4 regions of the Pseudoflavonifractor intestinihominis genome follow, and region 4 is predicted to be linked to each of the others. Evidence: riboswitches for the same ligand, from Rfam matches in the RefSeq annotation. Region 4 holds a riboswitch; each other region holds the start of a gene.
What was found. A riboswitch is a leader RNA that binds a small molecule or an ion and turns the genes downstream of it on or off. The one in region 4 is predicted to bind cobalamin.
Positions count from the first base shown of each region.

Region 1: it holds a riboswitch for cobalamin, as region 4 does, so the genes downstream of both, cbiD (cobalt-precorrin-5B (C(1))-methyltransferase CbiD) here and WMO64_RS01670 (homing endonuclease associated repeat-containing protein) in region 4, are expected to answer to the same signal.
Region 2: it holds a riboswitch for cobalamin, as region 4 does, so the genes downstream of both, WMO64_RS06180 (ABC transporter ATP-binding protein) here and WMO64_RS01670 (homing endonuclease associated repeat-containing protein) in region 4, are expected to answer to the same signal.
Region 3: it holds a riboswitch for cobalamin, as region 4 does, so the genes downstream of both, WMO64_RS06125 (energy-coupling factor ABC transporter permease) here and WMO64_RS01670 (homing endonuclease associated repeat-containing protein) in region 4, are expected to answer to the same signal.

Region 1 covers NZ_JBBMFK010000007.1:110,344-113,846, reverse strand. Annotated here, with positions in the region: gene cobM (precorrin-4 C(11)-methyltransferase) at 1-545, opposite strand, end outside; gene cbiD (cobalt-precorrin-5B (C(1))-methyltransferase CbiD) at 568-1,716, opposite strand; cobalamin riboswitch at 1,804-1,984, opposite strand; gene deoC (deoxyribose-phosphate aldolase) at 2,295-2,984, opposite strand; gene WMO64_RS06030 (HPr family phosphocarrier protein) at 3,146-3,412, opposite strand; gene WMO64_RS06025 (histidinol-phosphatase HisJ family protein) at 3,478-3,503, opposite strand, start outside.
Region 2 covers NZ_JBBMFK010000007.1:136,289-139,791, forward strand. Annotated here, with positions in the region: gene hemL (glutamate-1-semialdehyde 2,1-aminomutase) at 1-1,249, shown strand, start outside; cobalamin riboswitch at 1,327-1,527, shown strand; gene WMO64_RS06180 (ABC transporter ATP-binding protein) at 1,717-2,487, shown strand; gene WMO64_RS06185 (SpoIIE family protein phosphatase) at 2,678-3,503, shown strand, end outside.
Region 3 covers NZ_JBBMFK010000007.1:126,238-129,740, reverse strand. Annotated here, with positions in the region: gene WMO64_RS06140 (ATP-binding cassette domain-containing protein) at 1-118, opposite strand, end outside; gene cbiQ (cobalt ECF transporter T component CbiQ) at 115-894, opposite strand; gene WMO64_RS06130 (energy-coupling factor ABC transporter substrate-binding protein) at 897-1,199, opposite strand; gene WMO64_RS06125 (energy-coupling factor ABC transporter permease) at 1,213-1,920, opposite strand; cobalamin riboswitch at 1,971-2,159, opposite strand; gene WMO64_RS06120 (sirohydrochlorin cobaltochelatase) at 2,144-2,935, opposite strand; gene WMO64_RS06115 (precorrin-8X methylmutase) at 2,947-3,503, opposite strand, start outside.
Region 4 covers NZ_JBBMFK010000002.1:70,665-74,167, forward strand. Annotated here, with positions in the region: gene WMO64_RS01670 (homing endonuclease associated repeat-containing protein) at 64-1,032, opposite strand; cobalamin riboswitch at 1,125-1,349, opposite strand; gene WMO64_RS01675 (hypothetical protein) at 2,081-2,272, opposite strand; gene WMO64_RS01680 (hypothetical protein) at 2,640-3,026, opposite strand.

The DNA of each region.
Region 1 (3,503 bases), on a different contig from region 4:
GGGGCATAGCCGCCCTTCATCAACTCCTTCTCCACATCCTCCAGCAGGCCGGTGGACAGGAAGAGCACCATGGTGCAGCCGTGGGAGGCCATCTTGGCCAAAGCCTCGCCCTCGGGTACGGGCGTGCGGCCCGCCATGCGGGTGATGATAACGGACTGCGATACATCTGGCAGAGTATACTCCGCGTTGAGGGCCGCGGCGGCGCCGGAGAAGGAGGACACGCCGGGGGTCACGTCGTAGGACACGCCCATCTTGTCCAGCTCATCCATCTGCTCCCGGATGGCGCCGTAGAGGGAGGGGTCGCCGGTGTGGAGCCGGACGGTGGTCTTGCCCTCCCGCTCGGCCTGCTCCATGACGGCGAGCACTTCCTCCAGGGTCATGGACGCGCTGTCGTACACGGCGCAGCCCTCCTTGCGGCCCTCCAGCAGGGCCGGGTTCACCAGGGAACCGGCATAGATGATCACGTCGGCCTCAGCCAGCAGCCGGGCGCCCCGCAGGGTGATGAGATCAGGTGCGCCGGGACCGGCGCCGATAAAGTGTACCATATCAGTGAGCCTCCGTTTTTTGTTATCTATCATGTTCCGCCCGGTGGCGCGCCAGCAGCCGCGCCGCACCGGGGGTCTGTCCCAAAATGCCAAACCGGTTGGAGAAGAAGAGAGCCTCGATCTCCATGTCCGCCCCCGCCCGGGCCTTGAGCCGCCTGTCCAGAGCTGCCGACAGGGAGGCCATCACGTCCTCCTTCAGGCCGGCCGCCTCCAGCAGCGCCACCCCACCGTCGGTGGTGGGGGCGTCAAAGACCCGCTCCACCAGGGCCCGGTCCCCGCCGCACAGGGCGGTGTGGGCGGCCATGGTCTCTCCCCGGCCGTCGGCGGTGCGGGAATGGGTGTTCATGATGCCCGCCGCCACCTTCACCAGTTTGCCCAGGTGGCCCACCAGCAGCAGGGACCGGAACCCCAGCCCCCGGGCGTGGTCGATGGCCTCGCCCACGTAGTTGCTGCACAGGGCCCATCGGTCCAGGCTCAGCCCCAGCACGTCCCGGGCAAAGTCCTCACCGTAGTTGCCGGGGGTGACCAGCACGTCCTCCGCCCCGCCGGAGCGCACCAGGTCCAGCTCCAGGTGGACCGAGCGGATGAGGGCCTCCTCGCTCATGGGCCGGACGATGCCGCTGGTGCCCAGGATGGAGATGCCCCCCTGGATGCCCAGCCGGGGGTTGAAGGTGCCGCCAGCCAGCCGCTGGCCCTCGGGTGCGGAGATGATGACCCGCACTCCGCCGGTCCCGCCCCACTCCTTCAGCACATCCTCGGCCTGCTCCCGGATCATCCGCCGGGGTGTGGAGTTGATGGCCGCCGCGCCCACAGGCTGGTCCAGGCCGGGCCTGGTCACCCGGCCCACGCCCTCGCCGCCGTCGATCTCCACGCCGGGCGCGTCCGTCCGCTCCACCCGGGCGCAGATCAGGGTGCCGTCGGTGATATCCGGATCGTCGCCCCCGTCCTTGCGCACGGCGCAGGACGCCCAGTCCGGCCCGGCGGAGAGCTCCAGCAGCTCGGCCTCCACCGGGATGCCCGCCGGGGTGTCCAGCCGGACGGCGCTCAGCCGCCGCCCCAGGAGCAGCAGCTCCGCCGCGCCCCGGACCGCCGCAGCCGCGCAGGTGCCGGTGGTATAGCCGCAGCGCAGCTTTTTGTCCCCCACATCGATATAGTGTTCCAGCTTTGCCATAGCGCCTCCCGGTCTGGCAACAAAGAAACGGGCCCTTTCCAATGGAAAGGGCCCGCGTTTTACGTATGCCAGTACCCTCCACCTCAGAGTACGTACCGAACTGCGGCAGGTCTCCTGGCTTGCGCTTCACCCTCCAGCGTCCCTTCTCGGCTATGCCAATGGACTGACGCTCTCGTCCGCGCTTACAGTAGAGGTAAGACTGCGCCGGAGTTTCACCGGTCTTCCCTGTTAGGCGGCTTTATGCCGCACCGCATCCGCACTGTTCTATTCAACTCGCTCCAAAATCCGCCCGATCAGGCAGACTAAGGCGGGGACAGGAGACCATTTGAAAGAAAAAACCGTCTTGGCTTTCATCCTTCTCAACAAAATTCTCTCCGGCCCTCACTGGTTTTTTAGCATATCATAAACGCTCCTGCAGCGCAAGACCATCCGCTCTTTTTACCAAAGATCCTCCTTTTTTTACCACGGACCACATTCTCTTCTCTGCCAAGGAGGCGGAGATGCCGCTTTCGGCGAAAAGGCGGGAAAGCCGCGCTTTTACGGCTTTCCCGCCCCAATGACGTTCTTATGCGCTTTTCTCAGTAACCGGCGCCCGTGGCGCTCTCCGTACCCGCAGGACCGGCGATGATCTTGATGCCCGCACTGGCGCCCAGGCGGTTGGCGCCGGCCTCGATCATGGCCACCGCGTCCTCATAGGTGCGGATGCCGCCGGAGGCCTTCACGCCCATATCGGGGCCCACGGTCTCCCGCATGAGGCGCACGTCCTCCACGGTGGCGCCGCCCTTGGAGTAGCCGGTGGAGGTCTTGACAAAGGCCGCGCCCGCCTTCTTGCTGATCTTGCAGGCCTCCACCTTCTCCTCGTCGGTGAGCAGGCAGGTCTCCAGGATCACCTTCACGGCCGCCTTGCCGCCCGTGGCCTCCACCACGCCGGCGATGTCCCGCTCCACCAGGGCCCAGTCGCCCGACTTGATGGCGCCCACGTTGATGACCATGTCCACCTCACGGGCGCCGTTGGCCACCGCGTCCCGGGCCTCGAAGGCCTTGGCCTCGGGGGTCTGGGTGCCGAAGGGGAAGCCGATGACGCAGCAGGGGGTCACGCCGCTGCCTGCCAGCTGCCCGGCCACATAGTGGATGTAGGACGGATTGACGCACACGCTGGCAAAGTGGTGCTCTTTGGCCTCGTCGCACACCTTCTTGATGTCCGCCACGGAGGCCTCCGGCTTGAGGAGGGTGTGGTCGATGTAGGCGGCGAGGGACGCGGGGTCCAGGTTGCTGTGCTTGTTCATTTCCACTGCCATTCATTCCTTTCCTGCGACGAAATACCCGCCGCGCCCTGTCTCATGCGGCGGCTTCCCGTGCTTTTACTTCTTTATTAAGGATATCATACCCCCGGCATCTCTTACAAGGCCAGCAGTCCATTTGTGGAAATTTATGTCCTGCAATTGGCCAGCACTTCGGCCAGAGCCTCCACGGCCTCCTTCTCGTCCTCGCCGTCGGCGGAGAGGATCACCTCTTCCCCCTGGGCCAGGCCCATGGCGAGGAGCATGATGATGGATTTCCCGTCGGCCACCACGTCCTCTCCGGCACGCTGGACCCCGATCTTGGCCTTGAACTTGCCCGCCTGGCTGACAAAGTCAGCGGCAGGCCGGGCGTGAAGCCCGCTCCTGTTCTGGATGGTGATCTGTTTGGAATACATGCCCAGTCCCCTTTCTTCCGGTACGTTCCGCATATCTTAACCGGCGCCGCTGACGCGCCGTCAGGTCACAGCTTGATGGGGCAGGGCTTTC
Region 2 (3,503 bases), on a different contig from region 4:
GCGTGTGCTGCCCGGCGGGGTCAACTCCCCGGTGCGGGCCTTCCGGGCCGTGGGCATGGCCCCCCGGTTTATCACCCGGGCCGACGGCGCCTACCTCTGGGACGAGGACGGCAGAAAGTATGTGGACTATGTGGGTTCCTGGGGCCCCATGATCCTGGGCCACAACCACCCGGTCATCCGGGAGGCGGTGGAGAAGGCGGTGAAGGACGGCCTGTCCTTCGGCGCGCCCACCGCCCGTGAGGTGGAGATCGCCGAGCTGATGGTGGAGCTGGTGCCCAACATCGAGATGGTGCGCATGGTCAACTCGGGCACCGAGGCGGTCATGTCCGCCCTGCGGCTGGCCCGGGGCGTCACCGGCCGGGACAAGCTCATCAAGTTCGAGGGCTGCTACCACGGCCATTCCGACTGCCTTCTGGTGGGGGCCGGCTCCTCCGCCCTGGCGGGGGGACATCCCACCTCCGCGGGTGTGCCGGAGGTGGTGGTGCAGGACACCCTCACCGCCCAGTTCAACGACCTGAAGAGCGTGGAGACCCTGCTGGAGCAGAACCCCGGCCAGGTGGCCGCCGTCATCGTGGAGCCTGTGGCCGCCAACATGGGCGTGGTGGGCCCCGCCCCCGGCTTCCTGGAGGGCCTGCGGACCCTGTGCGACAAGTACGGCGCTCTGCTCATCTTTGACGAGGTCATCACCGGCTTCCGCCTGGCCCTGGGCGGCGCCCAGGCCTACTACGGCGTGAAGGCGGACATTGTCACCTTCGGCAAGATCATCGGCGGCGGCATGCCCGTGGGCGCCTACTGCGCCAGCCGGCAGATGATGGAGCAGGTGGCCCCCTGCGGCCCGGTCTACCAGGCGGGCACCCTCAGCGGCAACCCGGTGGCCATGGCCGCGGGCCTGGCCCAGCTGCGCTATCTGAAGGACCACCCGGAGGTGTATACCCAGATCGGGGACTACGCCGCTCTGCTGGCCGGCGGCCTGCGGGAGGCGGCGGAGCGCACCGGCGCGCCGGTGCATATCAACCAGGTGGGCTCCCTGCTGGCCCCCTTCTTCACCCCTACCGACGTGAACAGCTTTACCGACGCCAAGGGCAGCGACGTGGCCATGTACGCCCGGTATTTCGCCGGCATGCTGGAGCGGGGCATCTATCTGGCCCCCGCCCAGTTCGAGGCCATGTTCGTCTCTGCCGCCCACAGCCATGAGGACCTGAGCCGCACGCTGGAGGCCGCCGGGGCCGTGCTGGGCAGCCTGGCCTGAGTCCTTTCCCCGGACAGGGGAGAATAGTCAGGGGAACCTGTATGGAATGAGAGCCGGGGATTTTGCCCGGATAATGGAATACTGTGTACTTATCAAGTGCTCATCATGGATGAGGTGAAAGGGAATCGGGTGAGAATCCCGAGCGATCCGGTCACTGTATTCGGGGAGCAGACCGCGGGGAGGAGATCTCCCAGGCCATTGCCGGGCGTATGCCGGCGAGAAGGCGCGGGACGTGAGGAGCCGTAAGCCAGGAAACCTGCTTGATAGGAACGATGGGGGATCTTCCGCAGAAAGTAACCCGTCTGAGCTTTGGACAAGGGGGGACCTTGTCCAAAACAAAGACGCCTGCTTTTTGAAAAAGCAGGCGTCTTTGTTTCTCGGGCATTTGGCGGCAGGGGAGCGGGCGGAGGTCGTGGGGCTGTTTTATGGGCCCGCGTACAGAAACTACGGCTTTGGAGGTGGGAAGGATGAAGATTACGGCGCAGGACCTGCGGGTCCAGCTGGGGGGAAGGGAAATCCTGAGGGGCCTGGACATCACGGCGGAGGACGGCCAGTTTGTGGGCATCATCGGCCCCAACGGCAGCGGAAAAAGCGCTCTGCTCCGCTGCATCGGCCAGATCCTCACGCCCGCCGCCGGGGCGGTGTACCTGGACGGACGGCCGGCGGCGGACTGGCCTCCCCGGGAGTGGGCCCGGAAGTTGGGCGTGGTGGCCCGGAACGACGGATGCAGCTTTGACTTCACGGTGGGGGAGGTGGTTTCCATGGGCCGCGGGCTCCGCGGGGGATTTCTCCGAAAAGACGCCGGGGAGGACGGCCCCATCGTCCGGGAGGCCATCGCCGCCGTGGGTATGGCGGGATGTGAGGAGCGCAGGTTCTCCACCCTGTCCGGGGGAGAGCAGCAGCGGATCATCCTGGCCCGCGCCCTGGCCCAGCAGACCCCCTGCCTGTTGCTGGACGAGCCCACCGGCCGCCTGGACGTCAGGCGCCAGATGGAGCTGATGGACCTGGTGAAGGGCCTGGGAAAGACGGTGCTGGCCGCCATTCAAGATCTGAACATTGCCGCCATGTACTGCGACAGGCTGTACGCGGTCAAGGACGGCCGGGTGGTGGCGGAAGGGACGCCCCGGGAGGTGCTCACCGAGGAGGTGATCCGCGCGGTCTACCAGGTGGACGCTCAGGCGCTCGCTGACCGTGACGGCGTGCTCCACATTCTCTTCCGGCCTTTGGGACGGCGCTGAGAATTTCCAGGAATTTGTGACAGAAAGCGCCGCTTTCTATAGATATAATGGGGAGAACGGCGCTTTTTTGTACTTTGATTCTTTGAAGGCGCGTCTGATTCCGACTAAGTTTTTCCATATAATGGATTATACTGTCTCCGATGCACCTCCCGGTGGGACAAGCCGGGAGGAAAAAGGAGACGTGCGGAACATGGCGACGAAGGAAAAGCTGAAGACCCGGGCCGCCCGGGCCAGGGAGGAGATGCGGGACACAGGCCGTCTGGTGCTCCGTGCCCCGGCGCTGGTGCGCACGGCGGAGTGCGCGATCCGGTTCCTGCTGGGGGCCATGCTGTCGGGGGCGGAGATCTTCGGCGGCAGCGCACCTTTCGGGCTGGCCATGGTGGGGGCCTCCGGCTCCGGGCTGGACGGCTTCTCCGCCCTGCTGGGGGCCTGCTTCGGGTACCTCTCCTTTCAGGGCTTTACCCAGGGACTGCGGTATGTGGCGGCGGCCATCCTGATCTTCTCCGTGTCCTTCGCCTTCTATGACGTGAAGGCCTACCGCTGGACCTGGTTCATGCCCGCCGTGTCGGCGGCCATGAACTTTGTCACCGGCTTTGTGTACCTGTCCAAGCGGGGCTGGCTGACGGTGGACACCATCTTTTTCGCCACCGAGCTCATCCTCACCGCCGGGGCGGTCTACTTCTACCGTCTGGCCTTTTCCCCCTGGAAGCGGAAGGAGGAGGGCGGCGAGCTGACCGTGCGGCAGCTGGTGAGCTTTCTCATCCTGGGCGGCACCGTGCTCATCACCCTGAGCAAGATCACCCTCTTTGACGGCACCATCTCCCTGGGCCGGTTTTCCGCCGCCCTGGCAGTGATGGTGGCGGGGTATCAGTGCGGCATCGGCGTGGGAGCGGCGGCGGGCGTGGCGGCAGGGCTGGCCATGGACGTGGCCTCCGGCGGCGCGCCCTTTTGCAGCATGGCCTTCGGCTTTGCCGGGCTCATCACCGGCGTGTTCCGGCGGCAGGGCAAGCTCTTCG
Region 3 (3,503 bases), on a different contig from region 4:
TGGCCCCCAGGATGCCGGTAATCTTCCCCTTCTGGGCCTTGAGGGAGATGTGATCCAGGGCTACGGTGCCGTCCTCGTAGGTGTAGCACAGGTCCCTGGCCTCAATGGCGGCGTTCATCCTCCCACACTCCTCTCCAAATACAGCACCAAAATCTGCCCCAGGGCCACCCCCGCCGTGGCGGGATAGAGCCAGCGCCCCGCCCGGTAGCCGCTGGACAGGGTGGTCAGATGGTTGGTATAGCCCCGGGACTCCAGGGCGGTATATACCCGGTCCGCCTTCCGCCAGGCCCGCAGGAACACCATGGAGATCAGTGTCCCCAGGGAGGAGATGGACCGGCGCACGCCCTGGTAGCCCAGCCGGGACTCCTGGGCGATGCGGATGTTGGAGGCCGTCTCGGCCAGCACAAAGATAAAGCGGTAGATGAGCTCCATCAGCTCCACCAGCAGCTTGGGCACGTGGAGCTTCTCCATGGCCATGGTCACGTCGGTGACCGGGGTGTTTAAAGTGAGAAAGTACATGCACGCCACCGCACCCATGGCCTTGCAGAACAGGGTGGACGCCTGGCGGAGGGCGGCGGCGTCAAAGCCCCACATGCGGCTGCCCACGGGGACCGCCGCCAGAACGGCGGCCCCTGCCGGGTAGCTGTGAATCAGAACGGTAATGCTGCCAATCAGCAGAAATGCCAGGGGGATCTTCAGAAAGTGGAGATAGACCCGGGGCGACAGTCCGCCCAGCAGCCATGTCAGCACGCCCATGCCCACCAGGGTGGCCAGCCCCACCGCAATGCTGTCGCAGCACAGGCAGAGCACCAGGCTCACCGCAGTCAGCAGCAGCTTGGGCATGGGGGACACCCGCCGCATGCGGGACTGATAGGCGTAACGGTCGGTTCCCATGGTCAGTTTGCCTCCTCGTTCTTTTTCCCGTCGCCGGGCCGCTTGGTGATTCGGCCCAGCACAAAGCCCACCACGCCGGCGCCGATGGCCGCCTGAAGGGCAAAGAGCAGGGACTCCACCTCGCCGCTGGCAGGCTCCAGAATGGGCTCAAACCAGGGCTCGTAGTCGGGATTGATCTCCTGGATGGCCTCCTCGGCCTGGTCGTCGGCGCCGCCGAACTCGGCGTTGGGCAGGAGCCACAGGGGAATGGCCGCCAGCAGCACGGCCAGGACAACCAAAATCAGATTTTTCTGCCAAACCTTCATCTCATTCCCCTCCTTACACCACACGGAGCGCCTGGAGCTCGTTCTTGCTGTACTTCTCCAGCACGTTGAACACCACCACGGTCAGCAGTCCCTCAGCGATGGCCAGGGGGATCTGGGTGACGGCAAAGATGGTGAGGAACTTGAGCATACCGTCTCCGGTGGCCAGGGCCAGCTGGATGGAGGTGACCACGTAGGTCAGCAGATCCCCCAGGGCGGCGGCGGCAAAGACCGCCACGGCGGCGGGGGCGCCCACCTTGCGCAGCAGCTTATACACCGCCCAGGACACGATGGGACCGGCCACTGCCATGGAGAAGGTGTTGGCGCCCAGAGTGGTCAGGCCGCCATGGGCCAGCAGCAGGGCCTGGAACAGCAGCACGATGAGGCCCAGCACAGTCATGGCCACAGGCCCGAAGAGAATGGCGCCCAGGCCCACGCCGGTGGGGTGGGAGCAGGAGCCGCTGAAGGAGGGCAGCTTCAGGGCCGAGAGCACAAAGGCAAAGGCCCCGCACATGGCCAGCAGAATCTTGGTTCTGGGGGCCTGCTCGATCTTCTTTTTGATGGAGATGAGGCCGGCGGCCACAAAGGGGACGCACACCACGCCCCAGGCGATGGCCCAGCCCACCGGCAGGTAGCCCTCGGCGATGTGCATGGCGGAGGCCCCCACGGTGAGGGCGGCCAGCAGCACGGCCAGGACAGCGCCTGTCCTGATACAGCGGTTCATTGTACATGATTTCATACGGTTTTTCATCCTTTCCTATCATCCGTAGGTGGGTGATTTGGGGCCGGCCAGGTTTTCCGGCTTGAGCCTCTCTGCCTCCGGACGCCTTCCCGGGCGCACCCAGTGACGTTCTGTCCGGCGGCTCCTCTCTTACGGCAGCGGGACTGCGCGGGATTCTCACCCGACTTCCCTCTTCCGGCCCACGCTTCCATCTATATGAACGGAATCACTCCCGATTGTCTGCCGCCTGTCGGGCGTGTTCGGCAAACAGCCGCTGGATGCCGGGGAACTCCCCCAGACCCCGCAGGTCACATTCCACCTGATAGCCCGCGCCCTCCAGGGCGCTCTTCCAGGAGTCGGGTTCCTCACCGGCCAGGTCGTTGCGGGCGTGGTCGCCCGCCACCACCATCAGGGGGTGCAGCTGGGCTTTCTTCACCTCGGGCCGTTCGGAGAGCCGCCGCAGCACCTGCTCCAGGCCGGGATAGCCCTCCACCGTGCCGATGACGATATCCTTCCGGCCCATGTCGTGGAAGAGGTACTCCAGCTGGGTGTAGGACGGGTTCACATAGTGCTCGGTGCCGTGGCCCATGAACACCTGGGCGGTGTCCGGCTGCTGCTCGGGCAGCTGCTCCAGAATGGCCTCAGCCACCGCCTCATAGTCCTCTATGGAGGTGAGCAGGGGCACACCCACGGTCAGCCCGGCAAATTTGTCCCGGAACGGGGCCGCCTGGGCCATGAGCTTGTCGTACTCCGCGCCGTTGATGACGTGGGTGGGCTGGATGACCACGTCGGTCACTCCCTCGTTCAGCAGCTGCTCCAGAGCCTGGGCGGGGCTGGGGATGACGATGCCGTCCCGCTCCTTCAGTTTACGGCAGATCATGCCGCTGGTAAAGGCCCGGAGGAACATCCGGTCGGGAAACACGGCGGCCAGCTCCTGCTCAATGGCCCCGATGGTCCGCTCCAGGGTGTCGTGGTAGCTGGTGCCGAAGGAGACGGCCAGAATGGCTTTCTTGTCCATGGATGTCCTCCTCACTCCCGGGCGTTGCCGGAGGCCTGGTAGAGAATGGCGTTGCAGATGGCGGCGGCCACGTTGCTGCCGCCCTTCCGGCCCCGGGCCACGATGTGGGGCGTATCCATGGTGAGCATCAGCTCCTTGGACTCCACCACGTTCACAAAGCCCACAGGCACGCCGATGACCAGAGCGGGGCTCACCTTGCCCTCGTCAATGAGCTGGCACAGCCGCACCAGGGCGGTGGGGGCGTTGCCGATGGCGAACACCAGGGGCCCCTCCAGCGCAGCCGCCCGCTCCATGGACACGGTGGCACGGGTCTCCCCCCTGGCCTTGGCCTCGGCGGCCACCTCCGGGTCGGACATGAAGCACACCGCCCTGCCGCCGAATTTCTCCAGCACCCGCTTGTTCACACCGGACCAGGCCATCTGGGTGTCGGTGACGATGGTACAGCCGTTTTTGACGGTCTCAATGCCCTTGGCCACCGCGCCGGGGGAAAAGACCAGGTTGTCGGCGTAGTCAAAGTCGGCGCTGGTGTGGATGACCCGCTTCACCACCGGCAGCACCTCCGGCGGAA
Region 4 (3,503 bases):
TTTCTTCAGCGATCATATGGATGGAAACGCACAGCGGAGCTGTGCGGAGTTCCCGGAATAAAGCTACCCCTCCAGTCCCAGCTGGAACAGGGCGTTGGACCAGGAGCCGCAGGCCTCCTGCAGCCGCCTGCGGATCTCGGGGGGCACCTCCCGGCGGCGGGGCGGGCGGCCCAGCCGGTCGGCCAACTGCCGGAGAAAGGCCAGGTCCGCCGCCGTCTCCCGGTCCGGCCGCAGCAGCCGGTAGTGGCAGTCGTAGAGGTCCCCCCTGTGGGCGGCCCGGGCCCGGTCCTGCCCCCTGGTCAGGGGGGCGTTGACAAAGGGGGTGATCCGCTGTACCGGCTCCAGGCCGATCTGGTAGAGGGCGTTCCGCCAGGAGCCAAAGCGGCGCACCAGGGCACTCCGCAGCTCCGGGTCCACCTCGCTGCGCAGGGGGGCCCGGTTGAGCCTCTGGGCCAGCGCCCCCAGCCGGTCCAGCTGCTGCCTGTCCGCTGGGCTCAGGTCGTCAAACTTCCGCAGGCCGGCGGCCACGGCCTGGTCCGCGCTGGCAGCGGCCAGCACCTGATTCCAGGTCTGGTAACGCTTGCTCAGCCGGCGCCCTACTTCGGGCAGGTCTGACGGGTGAGGGAGCCGCCCCAGGGCCTTGGCCGCCGCCGCCACCTTGTCCAGCAGCTGCCGGACCTCCCGCTCCTGCTGGGCGGCCCGCTCCGGCGGGAGTCCGCCCTGTCCCGCGGCGCGGCTCAGACCGGCGGCCCGCAGGGCGCCCGGCCAGTTCCGGAACCGGCTGCGGAGATAGTCCTTCAGAAGCCAGTGGACCTCCCCCTGGGCCGGGGAGTGCCCCAGCCGCTCTGCGGTCTCCCGCAGCAGGCCCAGCAGCTCCTCATCGGTGAAGGCGGCGCAGAGCTCCGCCCCCTCCTCCCTGTCCAGGGTCCAGCCCCCACACAGGGCCTCCTCCGCCGGGCTCAGGGGCCCCTCCTGTAAGAAAAGGTCCATCAGCCGTGCCTTCCGCCCGTCCATGCTATTGTGTTTCTCCATATACGCTCCCCTTCTCCGCAAAAAACGGCTGCGGACATGATGTCCACAGCCGTTTTTCTGTGCGCGCAGCTGCCAGGCACGGCGTCCCGTACCTGGCGGAGTCTCTTTTTGTAGGTCTTCTGACTTGCGCTTGGGGCAGGAACTTCCTGCCTTCGCCGACATGCTCTGCCTTCTCAGGGTACGTCCCCAATGGCTCACGTTTGGTGACGAGCAGCGGACATCACGCATACAGCGGCGGTTACCGTCCGGGATTCTCACCCGATTCCCTTGTTCAGCCCCTCTGTTGCCGAGGGGCCACAAAAAGCTGGATTGTCCAAAGAAAAAAGCGGCCCTTCCCCTCTGGAAAGGCCGCAATGATATAAAACAGGCTACGAGTTCCAAAAGGTGCTAATCATGTACGATCACTGCCGGCTGACGTCCTTCGACGAATACGGTCTTCCGCGCCGGATTCCCACCGGCTTGTGATAAAGAGCACCTGTTCAGAAACAAGTTTCTCATCGTATCTGTCTCATATTTAGTTTTGTTCATTATACTTCATTTGTCTGCATATTGCAAGCGCGGTTACATGTTTTCCTTTTATCTTTTATTTTGTGTAGGAGTATAATATATGTTGGACAGCTGAATAAAAAAGGAATAAAGGATACGGCCTCATCGATTAAAGTTGAGTTGCGACACAATAGCTTAACGAAAGGGGGCCATTTTCTTCATGAGCAAGATATAACACAGGACATGGCATACCGGCAATCTCTGATGAAATACACAGAGAAATGCGTCATCAGGCCCGCCAGCCGGAAATACAACAAGAGCCGGTCGTACATCTACTTCTGGAAGGCCCTCTGGGATGGAAGTGTAGCATCCGGCGGCCCCAAGGCCACCCCAACCAGCATACGGAGGCGGAGTTGAAATTGATCCGCGATATACGCCGGTGTAATCCGGACCTGGGTATAGTTGAACTGTGGCGCCGACTGCGGCAACGTGGATTATACCCGACGCCCAGAAAGTTTATTCTGAGTGATGCGTAAACTGGGCCTGTTCCTTATCCGTTATTTTATTCAACGTCGGATAACTTAGGATCATTTGCCTTAGATCTAAAATGCTTCCTTAGATCCTCCGATGTAAGCCAGCCCTTCTCTTCGCCTGACATCCGTCCCTTGGCAAGTTCGTCCATCAAATGCATGGTAGCTTGTATCCGATCATAATCCCTCATATCTGCAGCAAAGGTAGGTTTGGCATCTGACATAACATTCACCTCCCTCTTTAACACTTATCCTTTTAATCTGAACTGCGGTATTGGTTGCTGAAACGATACTACATCACAGCTCGCTATTCTAAAAGGCCAGATATATCTGTAATCTTTTCCAACACCGCAGCCTTGTATATAATTCTTCAAAAATGAAACACGAAGCAGCTATCAAACAATGTTGTGAATTTAAAATTACACAAGACAAGCGTCTTTGCTTCCGTTGGTTTGCCAATCTTTTTTCTGTGATAGATATAATAACACAGGCAGCCAGTAGTTTCTATTTAATTCTCAGCACACACCTCATAAAACATCTTGGGGCCGGGACAGTGTAGCTGACCCGGCCCCGTTTCGGATTTTTTGTCGTCTAACTATCTTCTTTGGCGCGGATGCTATCCAGCACCCCTATAATCTGTGGTGCTGCATTTGCGACGCGATATCGACTGTTAAGTATAACCATATGGCGCCCATTGTCAATCTCATAGCCATCATAGATATCATCCATATAGTACATTGCATGGCCAAGCCCATAGTAGTCATAGTTGCATAAGAACACGATATACAGCTCTGGCAAATCTGAGCTGCTCTCGGCCCGAGCAAAATAATATCTATCTGCTGCACTCTGGTAACAGTGGCGCAATTGCTCCAGGTCCTCTATCCGGTCCTGCATGTACCGGATAATATAACAGTTGTGCTCCCCATCCTCTATCATGGCATCAGGCGGCTCAAGACGCTGACCCACACCGCCAAACATATCTATCCAGTCATCTCCTGTATAGATGCGTCTGAACTCCGTGATTTTGGTCTCTGAAACCGCTCCCAAAAATGCCTTAATGCTACTATTATCCTGTAAGATGCGTGCGGTACATAAATTGTTTTCTGCGGCATGCTACGGTCCTCCATTCTTTGTGTCCCTGGGTCTACACAATATCCTCCAAATCGTAATCCATCGAAATTTATTCTATGCAAAGCGGAGCATAACGATTTTAATTTCCAAATTCGATTTTCCATGTCGCAGAAATACTGTTCGAGCAGTATGCTGCTTTGGTTATCCAGTGGGTTTTGCCAAACCTGCATTGCATTGCAAAAAATGATTCCTGGGAAACTAAAAGCGCCTTTGTGTGCAGGTTGAGTAGAAGGCAGTCCGCGAAACAGCGGCAAGCAGAAGCCCCGGCCTTCGAGTGGAGGCCTGGGAGGTAAAGACATGTGCTCCGTACTTCTTTTTGTACAT